Regions from separate parts of the Streptomyces sp. NBC_01465 genome, predicted to be linked through region 2. Evidence: riboswitches for the same ligand, from Rfam matches in the RefSeq annotation. Region 2 holds a riboswitch; each other region holds the start of a gene.

Region 1 (4,765 bases), 4.2 Mb from region 2:
GCGCGGCCTCGGGGCGGGACCCGGCAGGAGCTGAGGGACGTATGAGGGCGGCGACGCTGACCGCCTTGGTGTGTGCGGCAGTTGTGGTGTTCGCGCCGGGGGCGGCGACGGCGGCCCAGCGAGCGCCGGATCTGGCCCTGGTCGTCCCCGAGGGCGGCGGCCGGCCGCTGACGCTGACGACCAGGGACCCCGATTTCGCCGCACTGTCGAGGATGATGCAGCCGCGGTACGCCCGTACGGAGCGCCTTCCGGAGGGCTTCTCGCCCACGGTGCGGGCGACCGTGGTGTGGGGTCTGTCCGGGGTCGGCGGCTGGCCGCAGACCGAGCGGCCGCCGGGCGGGGACGCCGCGTTCGAGGGACAGGACCAGGTGATGGCGGCCGACGACCCCGCGGACACGACGGTCTGGGTGCGCTCGGACCTCTCGGTGGACGTCGACGACGACGACATCCGCTGGCACCAGGTCCCGGCCGGGGTGCTCGACCTGCTGGCCAAGCACCATCTGCTGGGCCCGGACCGGCCGCCCGCCCACCCTGACCGGGGCGGGACGGACGGCTGGTGGTGGCTGATACCCGGGCTCGCTGCCGGATACGGCGCGTCCGTGCTCGTACGACGGCAGCTGGCTCAACCGGAGGAACCGCAGCACCAGTTGATCGACCTGGATGCCTAGCTGCCGGGCGCTCAGTCGATCGGCAGGCCCGGGGCCGGGAAGGCGGCCATCAGGTCCGCCACCTCCGCACGGATCTTGGCCAGCTGGTCCTCGTCACCGGTGCGGGCGGCGGTGACACCGCGGTCGATCCAGTCGGCGACGGCGGCCATGTGCGCGGTGGTGAGACCGCGGGAGGTGAGGGAGGGGGTGCCGATGCGGATGCCGGAGGGGTCGAAGGGCTTCCGCTGGTCGTAGGGGACGGTGTTGTAGTTGACGACGATCCCGGCCCGGTCGAGGGCCTTCGCCGCCACCTTGCCGGGGACGTCCTTGGGGGTGAGGTCGATCAGGACCAGGTGGTTGTCGGTGCCGCCGGAGACCAGGTCGAAGCCGCGTACGAGCAACTCGTCGGCCAGGGCGCGGGCGTTGGCGACCACGGCGTGGGAGTAGTCGCGGAAGGAGGGCTGGGACGCCTCGTGCAGGGCGACGGCGATGGCGGCGGTGGTCTGGTTGTGCGGGCCGCCCTGGAGGCCGGGGAAGACCGCCTTGTCGATGGCCTTGGCGTGTTCCTCGCGGGAGAAGAGCATCGCGCCGCGCGGGCCGCGCAGGGTCTTGTGGGTGGTCGTGGAGATCACGTCCGCGTGCGGGACGGGAGAGGGGTGGGCGCCGCCTGCGATCAGGCCGGCGATATGGGCGACGTCCGCGGCCAGCACGGCGCCGGACTCGCGGGCGATCTCCGCGAACGCGGCGAAGTCGATGGTGCGAGGGAGGGCGGTGCCGCCGCAGAAGATGACCTTGGGGCGTTCCTTGAGGGCGAGTTCGCGTACCTCGTCGAAGTCGATGAGGCCCGTGTCGGCGCGGACGCCGTACTGGACACCGCGGAACCACTTGCCGGTGGCGGAGACGCCCCAGCCGTGGGTGAGGTGGCCGCCCATCGGGAGGGCCATGCCCATCACGGTGTCGCCGGGCTCGGCGAAGGCGAGGTAGACGGCGAGGTTGGCCGGGGAGCCCGAGTAGGGCTGGACGTTGGCGTGCTCGACGCCGAACAGGGCCTTGGCGCGGGCGACGGCCAGAGTCTCGACCTGGTCGATGACCTGCTGGCCCTCGTAGTAGCGGCGGCCGGGGTAGCCCTCGCTGTACTTGTTCTGCAGGACCGTGCCGGAGGCCTCCAGGACGGCCTGCGAGACGTAGTTCTCGCTGGGGATCAGGCGCAGCGTCTCGGACTGGAGCTGTTCCTCGGCGCCGACGAGGGCGGCCAGTTCGGGGTCCGTGGCGGAGAGAGAGGGGTGCGAAAGGGGAAGGCTCATGGCGTCCTCCGGGTCGGTGTCAGGATCACGTTCCCGGGGTGCCCAGGCGGGCGGCACCTCGTGCGTCGGGCCGCGTGCGGCTCCCTCGGGGTCGATTCCCCGCTCGCCAGTCGCCGCACGTGCCGTACAGACTAGCGGGCGCGTCGGACGGGCGGGTTCACTCGTGCGGCATGCGAGCGACGATAGACAGGGGGCGCCATCCCTGCCCGCAGGCCGTTTGAAGCCGTACGAAACGGAGACCCCGTGTCGAACACCGCAGCCGCCATCGCCACCGCGGAAACCCACAGTGCGCACAACTACCATCCGCTGCCCGTCGTCGTCGCCTCGGCGGACGGCGCCTGGATGACCGACGTCGAGGGGCGTCGCTACCTCGACATGCTCGCCGGATACTCGGCGCTCAACTTCGGCCACGGCAACCGCCGTCTGATCGACGCCGCCAAGGCGCAGCTGGAGAGAGTGACGCTGACCTCCCGGGCGTTCCACCACGACCGGTTCGCCGACTTCTGTACGCAGCTCGCCGAGCTCTGCGGGATGGAGATGGTGCTGCCGATGAACACCGGGGCGGAGGCGGTCGAGACGGCCGTGAAGACCGCCCGGAAGTGGGGGTACAAGATCAAGGGCGTGCCGGACGGACAGGCGAAGATCGTGGTCGCCGCCGACAACTTCCACGGCCGTACGACCACGATCGTCAGCTTCTCGACGGACCCGGAGGCGCGGGCGGACTTCGGTCCGTACACCCCGGGCTTCCAGGTCGTCCCGTACGGGGACGTCGACGCACTGGACGCGGCCGTCGACGAGAACACCGTCGCCGTGCTGCTGGAGCCGATCCAGGGCGAGGCGGGGGTGCTGGTGCCGCCGCCCGGCTATCTGTCGTTCGTCCGGGAACTGACGCGGGTGCGGAATGTGCTGTTCATCGCCGACGAGATCCAGTCGGGGCTCGGCCGGACCGGGAAGACCTTCGCCTGCGAGCACGAGGACGTCGTGCCCGACATGTACGTCCTGGGGAAGGCCCTGGGCGGCGGCGTCGTCCCGGTGTCGGCCGTCGTCTCCTCGGCCGAGGTCCTCGGCGTCTTCCGGCCCGGCGAACACGGCTCCACCTTCGGCGGAAACCCGCTCGCCTGCGCGGTGGCGCTGGAGGTCATCGCAATGCTCCGCTCCGGTGAATACCAGCAGCGCGCAACGGAGTTGGGCGACCACCTCCACCACGAACTGGGCCTGCTGGTCGGCGGCGGAGCGGTCGAGGCGGTCCGCGGGCGCGGCCTGTGGGCCGGGATCGACATCACGCCGAGCCGGGGCACCGGACGGCAGATCTCCGAGCGGCTGATGGACCGCGGGGTCCTGGTGAAGGACACCCACGGCTCGACCATCCGCATCGCACCCCCGCTGGTCATCAGCAAGGAGGACCTGGACTGGGGTCTCGACCAGCTGCGCGACGTGCTCGCCGACTGAGACGCCCGAGACCTAGAGGATCACGTGGGGCAGGAAGCGGGCGTACTCGTCCGTGACCGGCCCCGCCGATTCGCGGATGCCGAGCCCCGCCGCCTCGTCCTCGACGACCCAGGCACCCAGCACCGTACGGTTGCCGTCGAAGTCCGGCAGCGGGGCCAGCTCCTGGTAGCAGCACGGTTCGTCGGTGCGCAGGACGGGCGCGGCGCCGCCCGGCTCGTGGAGGGTCACGCCGGCGCCCTCGCGGCCGAGCAGCGGTTTCGCCACGTACCCCTGGGTGGTGGCGAGTTCGCGCGGGCCGTCCAGGTAGGCGGCGAGGAGGTTCGGGTGGCCCGGGTAGAGCTCCCAGAGGATCGCGAGCAGCGCCTTGTTGGAGAGGAGCATCTTCCAGATCGGTTCGATCCAGCAGGTGGAGCCGGTGGAGCCGCCGTTATCGAGGGTCGCGAGCACGTGCGGGCCGAAGGCGTCGGTGGCCAGCCACTCCCACGGGTAGAGCTTGAAACAGCTGCGGATGAAGCGGAGCTTCTCGTCGACGAAGCGGCCCGTCAGACCGTCCCAGCCGATGCGCTCCACGGACAGCATCTCGGTGTCCAGACCGGCCTGTTCGGCGGTTTCGCGGAGGTACGCGACGGTCATCAGGTCCTCGCCGAGCTCGTCGGCGTCCGAGTGCGCGAAGTGCAGCGGGCCCGGCGGCAGCAGGTGCGCCTGCTTCTTCCAGGCGGCGATCAGCCGCTCGTGGAGGGAGTTCCACTGGTCGGCGCCGGGGAAGCGCTCCTCCATCCAGAACCACTGCGGGCTCGCCGCCTCCACCAGTGAGGTCGGGGTGTCTGCGTTGTACTCCAGCATCTTGGCCGGGCCCGTGCCGTCGTAGCGCAGGTCGAACCGGCCGTAGAGGGAGGGCTGTTCGGCCCTGCGGCGCCAGGACTCGGCAATGAGGTGCACCAGATGCGGGTCGGTGATCCCCAGGTCGGCGAACCGGTTCTGCTCGACGATGTGCGCGGCCGCGGCCAGGCACATGGCGTGCAGTTCCTCCACGACGTCCTCGAGCGCCTCGACCTCGGGCAGCGAGAACTCGTAGTACGCGCTCTCGTCCCAGTACGGGCGCAGCGAATCGTCCGGGTAGCGGGTGAGTGGGTAGATGAGGCCCTGCTCCTCGACGGTCTGCTGCCAGCCGGGGCGCGGGTCGATGGTGTGGCGCTGCACCGTCAGCCGCCGCTGGAGCCGTGGCCGCCGCCGAAGCCGCCGCGGGAGACCGACGCCTTGTCGTAGCTGCCGCCGGAGACCTTGCCGTTCTTGACGCTGCCGCCGTAGTAGTAGTGGCCGTGACCGGTGCTGTCCTTGCACTCGTAGTCCGGCAGCTTCTCCTGC
Region 2 (4,765 bases):
GGCAGTGACAGCGTGGCCACCTCCGTGGCGAGAGGCCGCCCGAAGACCAGGGGCGGCCCGCTCGCCGCCCGCCGCCACAGCAGTACCCGCACCGTCCTGCCCTCGACCCGCGCCGAGACCGGCCAACGCCACTGGGCGGGCGCCGGATCGGGGAAGAGTGGGGCGCGCAGCGTTCGGACCGGGGAGCCGTCGCGCCCCGCCACCACACCCGAATTCCTTACGAACGGCGCGGACTTGTCCCGCCAGGCGTACGGCTGCCCGCGTCGATTGGGTGGGCGGTGCACCGCCCCGAGGAAGCTGTCCGAGAACAGCCACAGCACCCGCCCGTCCGGCAGCCGCACCGCGTGCGTGCCGTCGCCGCCGGTCCAGTCGTCCGTGCGGGTGTTGTTGTTGCCGTACCTCGCGAAGGCGGTGGTGGTCCGGGCGTCGGGCGTCCAGGACGCCACCTGGCGTGAGGAGCATGCGGCGCTGCTCGGCGCGGGATCCGCGCCGAGCAGCGAAGCCGTACAGATCAGGGCAAGCAGCGTATTTCGTACGGTCGGCACCGCATGCACGCTACGGCGTCACACCCCTTCGAGCCCCAGCTGACGCGCGGCCGCCTCGACCGTCTGCGCGAGCAGCACGGCGATCGTCATCGGGCCCACGCCGCCCGGCACGGGCGTGATCAGGCTCGCCCGCTCGGCCGCGCTCGCGAAGTGGACGTCCCCGACGTTGCCCGCGTTGTACCCCGCGTCGATCACCACGGCGCCCGGCTTGATGTCCGCGCCGGAGATGAACTCCGGCTTCCCGACGGCGGCGACGAGCACATCGGCCTGTCGGATGTGCGCGGCCAGGTCGACGGTCCGCGAGTGGCAGTACGTCACCGTCGCGTCCCGCGCGAGCAGCAGCATCCCTGCGGGCTTGCCCAGGATGGCGCTGCGGCCCACGACCACGGCGTGCTTCCCGCTGAGCTCGACGTCGTACGCGTCGAGGAGCCGCATGATCCCGCCGGGCGTGCAGGAGACGAAACCGGGCTCGCCGAAGCCCATCGCGGCGAAGGAGTGCATGGTCACCCCGTCGACGTCCTTGGCCGGGTCGATCGCCTCGAAGGCGGCGCGCTCGTCGATGTGGGGGCCGACCGGGTGCTGGAGCAGGATGCCGTGCACGGAGCGGTCGTTCGACAACTCGGTGACCGCGGCGACGAGTTGCTCGGTCGTGATGTCCGCGGGAAGCGCGATGTGACGGGACTCGATCCCGGCCTTCGCGCACCGGTTCTGCTTCATCTTCACGTACGTCACCGAGGCCGGGTCCTCGCCGACCAGCACCGTCGCCAGACACGGCGTCACCCCGGTGCGGCGGCGGATCTCGGCGGCGGACGCGGCGGCTTCCTCGACGGTGGTGCGGGCGAGCGCGGTGCCGTCCATGGGGCGGGCGGTGGACTGGGCGGTCTGGGACATACGGGGCTCCTGGGGATCGTGGTGAATCGCCCAGGCGCGCGGCAGGAGGCGGCGTGCAGCCGTCGGGTCCGCTCCCCGGTGGTACTCCACCTCAGCGCCAGTCACGGCCCGCCGACGAGTCTACCGGGGCCGCGATTTTAGTTGGCGCCGACATCTTGATCCCGGCGATACATCGGATGAATTATGGGTCCGGTGCCGAACCCCCGCGCAAGCGGTCTGTGGTTCGACTGTGTCATGCCCACGCCATTCAACAAGGCCAAGGAGCCGCAGTATGCGCACGCGATGGATCAGATACCTCCTCCCGATGGCCGTCTCCCTCGGACTGGCCGCAGGGATGTCACCGGCCCCGGCGGGCGCCCGGACCACCGATGTCGCCGCCTCCCCGGCCACGGTCTCGCCCACACCTCCGATGGGCTGGAGCAGCTGGAGCGCCCTGCGCGAAGGCAGCGACCTGACCGAGGCCGGCATCCGCGCCGAAGCGGACGCCCTCCACAGCAAGCTCCAGAAGTACGGCTACTCGTACATCAACATCGACGCCGGGTGGTCCGATCACCTGGACGCCTACGGCCGGTGGGCCTGGGACACCACCCGGTTCCCGCACGGCGGCGCCGCGCTCGCCTCGTATCTGCACGGGCTGGGGCTCAAGTTCGGCATCTACCTCACGCCTGGCGTGCCGATCGACGCGTACAAGGAGAACCTGCCGATCCAGGGCACCCCGTACCACCTGCAGGACATCGCCGACCCGACGCGGCCCGGCAACACCCACAACGACGCCTACCGGATCGACTACAGCAAGCCCGGTGCGCAGGAGTACATCCAGGGCTACGCGGACCTCTTCGCCTCCTGGGGCGTCGACTACATCAAGATGGACTTCGTCGGCCCCGGCGGCGGCCTCGTCCCCGCCGACAACCGCCCCGACATGAAGGCCTGGCACGAGGCGATCGGCGCCACCGGCCGCCCCATGCACCTGGAGCTGTCCAACTCCCTCTCCATGGCGGACGTTTCGACCTGGCAGGCCACCAGCAACAGCTGGCGCACCGGCGGCGACATCGAGTGCTACTGCGGGGTCAACGGCTCCAGCACCCCGCTCACCAGCTGGCGCAGGTTCTCCAGCCGGTTCGACCAGGTCGCCGACTGGCAGCCGTACGGTCGCCCGGGCGCCTTCAACGACTACGACTCCCTCGAGGTGGGCAACGGCGACGACACGGGCCTGACCCGCGACGAGCGGCAGACCCAGATGAGCCTGCTGGCGCTGGCCGCCTCGCCGCTGCTGCTCGGCACCGATCTGACCGAACTCGACGCGGGCGACCTCAAGATGCTCACCAACCGCGACGTCATCGCCGTCGACCAGGACGCCATCGACGCCTCCAGGGTGAGCAAGACCGAAACATCCCAGGTCTTCACCAAGACGGAGACCAACGGCGATGTGATCGTCGGGCTCTTCAACACGGGCACCACCGCACGGACCGTCTCGGTCGACCCGGCCGCCGCGGGCCTCCCCGCAGCCGACTCCTACCGGCTCGACAACCTCTGGTCGCACCAGGTGGCCCGCGAGGCGGGCAGCGCGATCGCCGCCGCCGTACCCGCCCACGGCTCGGCGCTCTTCCGGGTGCGGCCGGCGGCCCAGGGCGGCAGGCTCCTGCCGCAGACCGCGTTGAACCTCACCGCTCCGGATGCACTGACGACCCGTCAAACTGGCACGGCCACAGCTGAGTTCACCAACCTGGGCATCGGAACGATCACCAAGGCCAGGCTGCGTCTGAAGGCTCCGAAGGGCTGGTCCGTCGAGCCGGACTCGGCGGACACCTTCTCCTCGGTGGCGCCCGGCCGGACCGTACGGACCACCTTCCGGATCACTGCGCCCGCCGCACTGAACCAGCTCTTCCCGACCGCGCAGCTCGACTCCTCCGCCACCTACCGGGTCACGTCCCATGGCGCAGCGGCAGGTTCGGCCGACGGGCATGCGAGCGTGCTGCTCAAGGCGCCGGTCGACCCGGCGTTCCGTACGGTCGACTCCACGCCCGAGCCCGCACACTTCTCGCAGACCGGCAACGCACTGGGCATCAGGGCGGCGGGCTCCGACGTGTACGGGAGCGCCAACCAGTACGGGGCGGTCTATCTGCCCGGCGCGGAGCACGACGGATCCACCACCACGGTGCGCGTCACCGGCCAGCGCTACGAGAACTCCGGCGCCAAGACCGGGATCATGGTGCGCAACGACATCGGCGCGGCCGGCACCTCGCCCGGCTTCGTGACCGTCACCGTGAGCGCCAAGCGCGGCTACTCGATGCAGTGGGACGCCGACGGCGACGGGAAGCTCGACTCCGGAGCCGCCGCGAACGGCTCGGGCATCGGGAAGCCCGTCCTCCCCAGCCGGCTGAAGCTGGTGCGCACCGGCACCACCTACACCGGCTCCTACTCCACCGACGGCACCACCTGGACCCCGATCGGCACCGCCGACATCCCCTCGGCGGCCGCCACCCAGGACGTCGGGCTCTTCGGCACCTCGCACCAGCCCGGCTATCCGGGGCAGAACGAGTTCAGCGACTTCAGCACCAAGTAGTACTGGCGGGCACGGGGCCGGCCGGCGCAGGGGGCGCTCCCCGCCGGCTCGGCCTCCGACCCGTGACGCGGGGCGCTCAGACCCCGGTGTGCAAGGCGATGCGCTCGTCGCCCGCGTACACGTTCATGTTGGAGCCGCGCAGGAAACCGACCAGGGTGAGCCCGGTCTCGGCGGCCAGGTCCACGGCCAGCGACGAGGGCGCCGAGACGGCGGCCAGGACGGGGATTCCGCCCATGACCGCCTTCTGGGCCAGCTCGAAAGAGGCGCGTCCCGAGACCAGCAGGATGCACTGGGAGAGGGGGAGGTCGTCGTTCTGCAGGGCACGCCCGACGAGCTTGTCGACCGCGTTGTGGCGGCCCACGTCCTCCCGTACGTCGAGGAGCTCCCCGGCGGGGGAGAACAGCGCCGCCGCGTGCAGACCCCCGGTCCGGTCGAAGACCTGTTGCGCCGCGCGCAGCCGGTCGGGGAGGGCGGCGAGCAGTTCGGGCTCGACGCGGACCGGGGGAGTGTCGTTGATGGGGAAGCGTGCGGTGGTGCGGACCGCGTCCAGGCTGGCCTTGCCGCAGAGGCCGCAGGAGGAGGTGGTGTAGACGTTGCGTTCGAGGGTGATGTCCGGGACGGGGGTGCCGGGCGAGAGCTTCACGTCGACCACGTTGTACGTGTTCATGCCGTCGGCCGTGGCCCCCGCGCAGTACACGATCGACTGCAGCTCGGACGCCGCGCCGAGCACCCCCTCGCTCACCAGGAAGCCCGCCGCGAGCGCGAA
Region 3 (4,765 bases), 1.3 Mb from region 2:
AAGCGGTACGCGAACGCGCCGGCGTCCCCGTCCTCGACGGAACGGCCGCCGCCGTGAAGCTGGCAGAGTCACTGACAGGCCTCGGCCTGTCCACGAGCAAGATCCGCACCTACGCTCCGCCCCGCCCGAAGCCCATGACGGCCTGGCCACTCGGCGCCCAACTCGGCCTGTGGCACCCTCGCGAGGCGCGAACCCGCTCCTGATCCTTTCGGTTCGAGGTGACGATGCCCCTGACGGTGGACGTATCCCGGTGGCATGAGGGATGCCGATGGGTTGGCCCGCCCCCGATCGAGCGGGCCCGCCGGGAGCGTGTGCGGGTTCCAGGCTGCTGAGATGTTCGCGGCGGGGGCGCGTCCGCGTACTTCCCTGCTTTGGCCCACAACTGCCCCAGTCACGAGGTGACCCATAACGGCACCGGCATCACATTGACCCGCTCTCCGATCACGTCATAAGCCACCAGCCACCCAACCCTGCATCAGACCCGACCGCCATCGCGTGGCTCCGAATATCTGACTCTCCGTGACAACTGCACGGAATGTGAGCCAGAACCACTTCTCACGAACAACTTCCCAGCCAACCAGCCGGTGACATCCACTCAGACGGACAACTGACAAACACCGTCAGAGCCATCCTTGCGAAAACCATTGGTGCCAGGCTTGCTCCGCTGATGGACTGACGTCCTGCCGTGAGTCTGCCGCGTGACGGAGGTAGTGGTGGTGACGGGCTATGACGTGCTTGCCGAGGTGTACGAATGGCTCATCTCGGATGCAAAGTTGCCTCCAGCCGAGTTCGCTGCGTCGTTCGACGACGTCCTCAATCTCCTGCCGTCGAACGCTCACGTCCTCGACTGTTCGTGCGGAACCGGACAGCTGGCGGTTGGCCTCTCCGATCGTGGCATGCAGGTTGTCGCAACTGACGCCAGCGAGGCGATGGTTCGTCGGACCGCAGAGTTGTCCGAGGAGTTCGGGGCATCCGTCCGGGCCGTACGGGCGAACTGGGAAGAGTTGCCCGACCATTTCCAGGACAACACGTTCGACATGGTGTTCTGCGTTGGCAACTCGCTTCACCATGCCACGGGCGCGACAGGCAGGGGTGCTGCTCTGGAGTCGATGTCACGGCTTCTGCGCCCCGGCGGGCGCTTGGTACTCACATCCCGCACTTGGGAACTCGTGAGGGCCAGAGGTTCCCGGCTGGAGATCAGTGACCGACTCGTCCGCCGGAACGGTCGCGATGCCGTCGTGGTCTACCGCTGGGAGATTGCGCCGCATTGGGAGGAGGAGCACCACATCGAGATTGCGATCGCGCGAGTTGATGCGACCGGGTTGGTTCTTGTCCGCTCGGAACTGCTGTCCTGCTGGCCCTACCGGTACGAGGAACTCGAAGACGAGCTGCACCGGGCCGGACTCCAAACGGAACTGAGCACGTTCGACCTTGAGGCCGAGAACTACATGGTGGTCGCGCGCAAGGTATAAACACCGGACTCTCAGTGAGCCTTTTCCAACCTCCTGGTTGGGTCCGTGGCGGCATGCACGCAGACATGCCAGCAGCCCAGTTGCTGGGCTGGACCGAGGAATCAAACGAGGTCCCGCACGGTCCGGAATCAGGAGACCTTCGGGCGCCCGGCCGCCTCGGGTCGCCAGACATCAAGGTCCAGGGCCACCGTGAGGAAGTCACTCTCCACACGGACGACAACGTCGGGATCCTTGATCCCCGCGGCGAACTCCTCGGCCCGGGCATCGTCGAGCAGGAAGACGAAGTGCTCGATCACCACGGGCTGATTCCTGAGGTCACCATCCGGATCCACCGCGGTGTTCGCACGGTCTGCTGCGAGGCAGAGCACCATCATGAACACCTTGAGGTGATCCGCTCCGAGCAGCAGATCGGCTCCGTGGACAACCATGACGATGCCCACCCCGCCCGTGACGGCCTCGTGGAGGTCATCGTGGCAGTCGACCAGAGCATCCCAATTCCAGCCGAAATAGCCGGGGACTCCGACCGCCCGAGCAAAGGCGTCAAGCACACCGGCCTCATCTGTCAGATCGCGAGCATGCACCTCGTACACCCGACCACCCGCAGCTCGTAGAGCCGCGATCTGCTCTTCGAATTCAACCGCCTCGCGAGGCCCGAAGATGACCCAGGGCGTCTCCGGCTTGGCTACATCGAACGAGGCCACATCTGACCCTTCCTGGCGCATTCGCGTGCAACCTGACAGCGACGTCCGCCTGTTCGGGGTCGAGGGCTGTACGTAGCGATGAAGCTCCTGGTAGACGCGTTCTCGACCAAGATCGCCCGTGCCCGCCAGGAGCTTCCTGTGCTTACTTACCCCTCGTCGATCGATCTGTCCAGCCGTGGCCTGCAGCTCCTGACTGAGCGGCTCGCTGTTCGGCGACGGGAGCTCGGTACCCGGTGGCGATGACTACCTACCGACCGCCAGGGCCTGCTCGCCCTGGCCACCTCTGGTGCGGTGACACCTGTGCCCAGCTTGCCGCTGGGTTCGGAATTGGTATCGCGATCGCCTACCGGTACATACGCGAGGCCATCGAAGTCTCGGCCGCTCTTGCACCGACCCTGGCGGAGGTGATGGAGACGGCCCGGGCGAAGGCGTTCGTGATCCTGGACGGCACGTTGCTGCCGATCGATCGGGTCGCCGCCGACACCCCCTAATATTCGGGAAAACACAAGCGGCACGGCATGAACATCCAGGTCCTCACCGACCCGTTCGGCCGACTGCTCTGGGTATCGCCAGCCCTGCCCGGAGCCACCCACGACCTGACCGCTGCCCGAAGCCATGGCATCGTCGACGCGCTCGCCGCCGCGGGACTGAAGTGCTGGGCGGACAAGGGCGTACCAAGGCACTGGCCAGCACATCCGAGTCCCCTACCAGGGCCGCCGACGCAACCGCTGGAAGCGGCGGCACAACAGCCGTCACGCCAAGATCCGCTGCGTCGGCGAGCAGGCCATTGCCGTGCTGAAGGGCTGACGACTCTTGCGGAAGCTCCGCTGCAGCACCAACCTGATCACCGGCATCGTGAAGGCAGTCGTCCCCCACCAATTTTCAACGTGAGCTTGGAAAAGGCTCCCTACGCTTTCCTGCGGGATGTGGTGAGCCATCAGCAGCCTCTATCACCTGGTCGTCACCCGCGCCCGCACCGAAGCAACTGCCGCGAGTTGACAGCGCACCCCGACCCGGCGCGATGCCGAGTAGGATCCTGCCCGGCCGCAACTGGCGAAGGTGGACAACCACCGGGGAGCGGCCGTTTTCTCGCGTAAGCGTCGACCGCCTGGGCGCCAGCGTCAGTGATGTCCAGCTGACCCAGGAGGCTATGACGTGGATCTACGTTACGGAATCAACCCGCAGCAACACACTGCCTATGTCGCACCAGTACGCCCTGGGCAGTGGCCGGTTCGCGTGCTGCAGGGCAGCCCGTCCTACATCAACATGCTGGACGCGCTGAACAGCTGGCAACTGGTCTTGGAGGCCGCCCGAGCTCTGCACCGGCCTGCCGCCGCCTCCTTCAAGCATGTCTCGCCGGCCGGCGCGGCGGTGGCCGGGCCCGTCGATGACGTCACGGCTGAGCTCTACAGCATCGACCGCGACGGTGTCGGAGCGCTCACCAGCGCTTACCTGCGTGCCCGCGATGCCGATCCGAGATCCTCCTACGGCGATTTCGCCGCAGTCTCGCACCCGGTCGACACCGAACTCGCCGAGCTGCTGACGGGTGTGGTCTGCGACGGCATCATCGCCCCTGGCTACGCTCCCGGCACCGTCGCGGCGCTCAGCCGGAAGAAGAACGGCCGTTTCCTGATCATGGAAGCAGATGAGGCGCTCATGCCCCCTCAACATGAGACACGGGAGATGTTCGGCCTGCGGCTAACCCAGCAACGCGACGAGGTGACGCTCTCCACCGAGCTGCTGGACAACGTCGTGTGCGGTTCGCTGCCCGCGACGGCAGCGGAGGATCTCCTGCTGGGCTTGGCCGTCCTGCGCTACACCCAGTCCAACTCCGTGTGCTTCTTGCGCGGCGGGACAACCCTGGGGATCGGCGCAGGCCAGCAGTCCCGCGTGGACTGCACCCGCCTGGCCGGCGCGAAAACCGACACCTGGTGGCTGCGACGCCACCCGGCGGCCCGCACGCTCACCTTCCAGCCGCACATCCGGCGCCAGGACCGGATCAACTGGCAGATCCGCTTCATCGAGGGCGACCTCACCCCGGACGAGAACGTTCGGCTGGCGAAAGCACTCTCCGCACCCGCACCCGAGCTGACTGACGACCAGCGCAGGCAATGGCTGACTGGTTTGAGAGAAGTCGCGTTCGTGTCGGACGGCGCCTTGCCGTTCCGCGACAACGTCGACCATGCCCACCGGCATGGCGTCGGCTACATCGCCGAGCCGGGTGGATCGATCCGTTCCAGCGAGGTCGAGGACGCCTGCCGCGAGCATCGGATCGCTCTCACCCGCACCGGGCTCCGGTTGTTCCACCACTACTGAGCCTGAACTCGTGGTGTCGTAGCTGCTGACAGGGGTTGATCCTCGCGGTATGCCGTTGTCATGAGGTACGCGCAGGGCGGTGGTCTGACGGACGAGCGGCGAGAGTTCCGCGAGGGCATCCGGAAGGTGGCGGCCGGGCGGTTCGCCCGTGGCGAGCCGAGCCTGGTCATCGCGAAAGATCTGCGGGTCAGTGTCCGGTCGGTGCAGCGGTGGCGGAGGTCGTGGGCCAAGGGCGGCCCGCGGGCCCTGCGCTCGGTCGGATCGGCCTCCCCGCCA

Evidence for each region. Region 2 has a riboswitch for ZMP and ZTP ahead of OG707_RS34565 (bifunctional 5,10-methylenetetrahydrofolate dehydrogenase/5,10-methenyltetrahydrofolate cyclohydrolase). Riboswitches for the same ligand answer to the same signal wherever they lie in the genome.
Region 1: it holds a riboswitch for ZMP and ZTP, as region 2 does, so the genes downstream of both, glyA (serine hydroxymethyltransferase) here and OG707_RS34565 (bifunctional 5,10-methylenetetrahydrofolate dehydrogenase/5,10-methenyltetrahydrofolate cyclohydrolase) in region 2, are expected to answer to the same signal.
Region 3: it holds a riboswitch for ZMP and ZTP, as region 2 does, so the genes downstream of both, OG707_RS40460 (phosphoribosylaminoimidazolecarboxamide formyltransferase) here and OG707_RS34565 (bifunctional 5,10-methylenetetrahydrofolate dehydrogenase/5,10-methenyltetrahydrofolate cyclohydrolase) in region 2, are expected to answer to the same signal.

What each region holds. Positions count from the first base shown of each region.
Region 1 is NZ_CP109467.1:3,203,284-3,208,048, forward strand. It holds gene OG707_RS14955 (hypothetical protein) at 1-45, shown strand, start outside; gene OG707_RS14960 (hypothetical protein) at 42-668, shown strand; gene glyA (serine hydroxymethyltransferase) at 680-1,951, opposite strand; ZMP/ZTP riboswitch at 1,985-2,075, opposite strand; gene rocD (ornithine--oxo-acid transaminase) at 2,195-3,400, shown strand; gene OG707_RS14975 (glutathionylspermidine synthase family protein) at 3,413-4,600, opposite strand; gene OG707_RS14980 (hypothetical protein) at 4,603-4,765, opposite strand, start outside.
Region 2 is NZ_CP109467.1:7,403,387-7,408,151, forward strand. It holds gene OG707_RS34560 (DUF5005 domain-containing protein) at 1-545, opposite strand, end outside; gene OG707_RS34565 (bifunctional 5,10-methylenetetrahydrofolate dehydrogenase/5,10-methenyltetrahydrofolate cyclohydrolase) at 564-1,436, opposite strand; ZMP/ZTP riboswitch at 1,458-1,551, opposite strand; gene OG707_RS34570 (NEW3 domain-containing protein) at 1,708-3,999, shown strand; gene fdhD (formate dehydrogenase accessory sulfurtransferase FdhD) at 4,076-4,765, opposite strand, start outside.
Region 3 is NZ_CP109467.1:8,724,339-8,729,103, reverse strand. It holds gene OG707_RS40480 (aspartate/glutamate racemase family protein) at 1-203, shown strand, start outside; gene OG707_RS40475 (class I SAM-dependent methyltransferase) at 717-1,472, shown strand; gene OG707_RS40470 (barstar family protein) at 1,601-2,173, opposite strand; partial or broken gene OG707_RS40465 (transposase family protein) at 2,312-3,064, shown strand; ZMP/ZTP riboswitch at 3,210-3,294, shown strand; gene OG707_RS40460 (phosphoribosylaminoimidazolecarboxamide formyltransferase) at 3,329-4,489, shown strand; one part of gene OG707_RS42510 (IS630 family transposase) at 4,550-4,765, shown strand, end outside.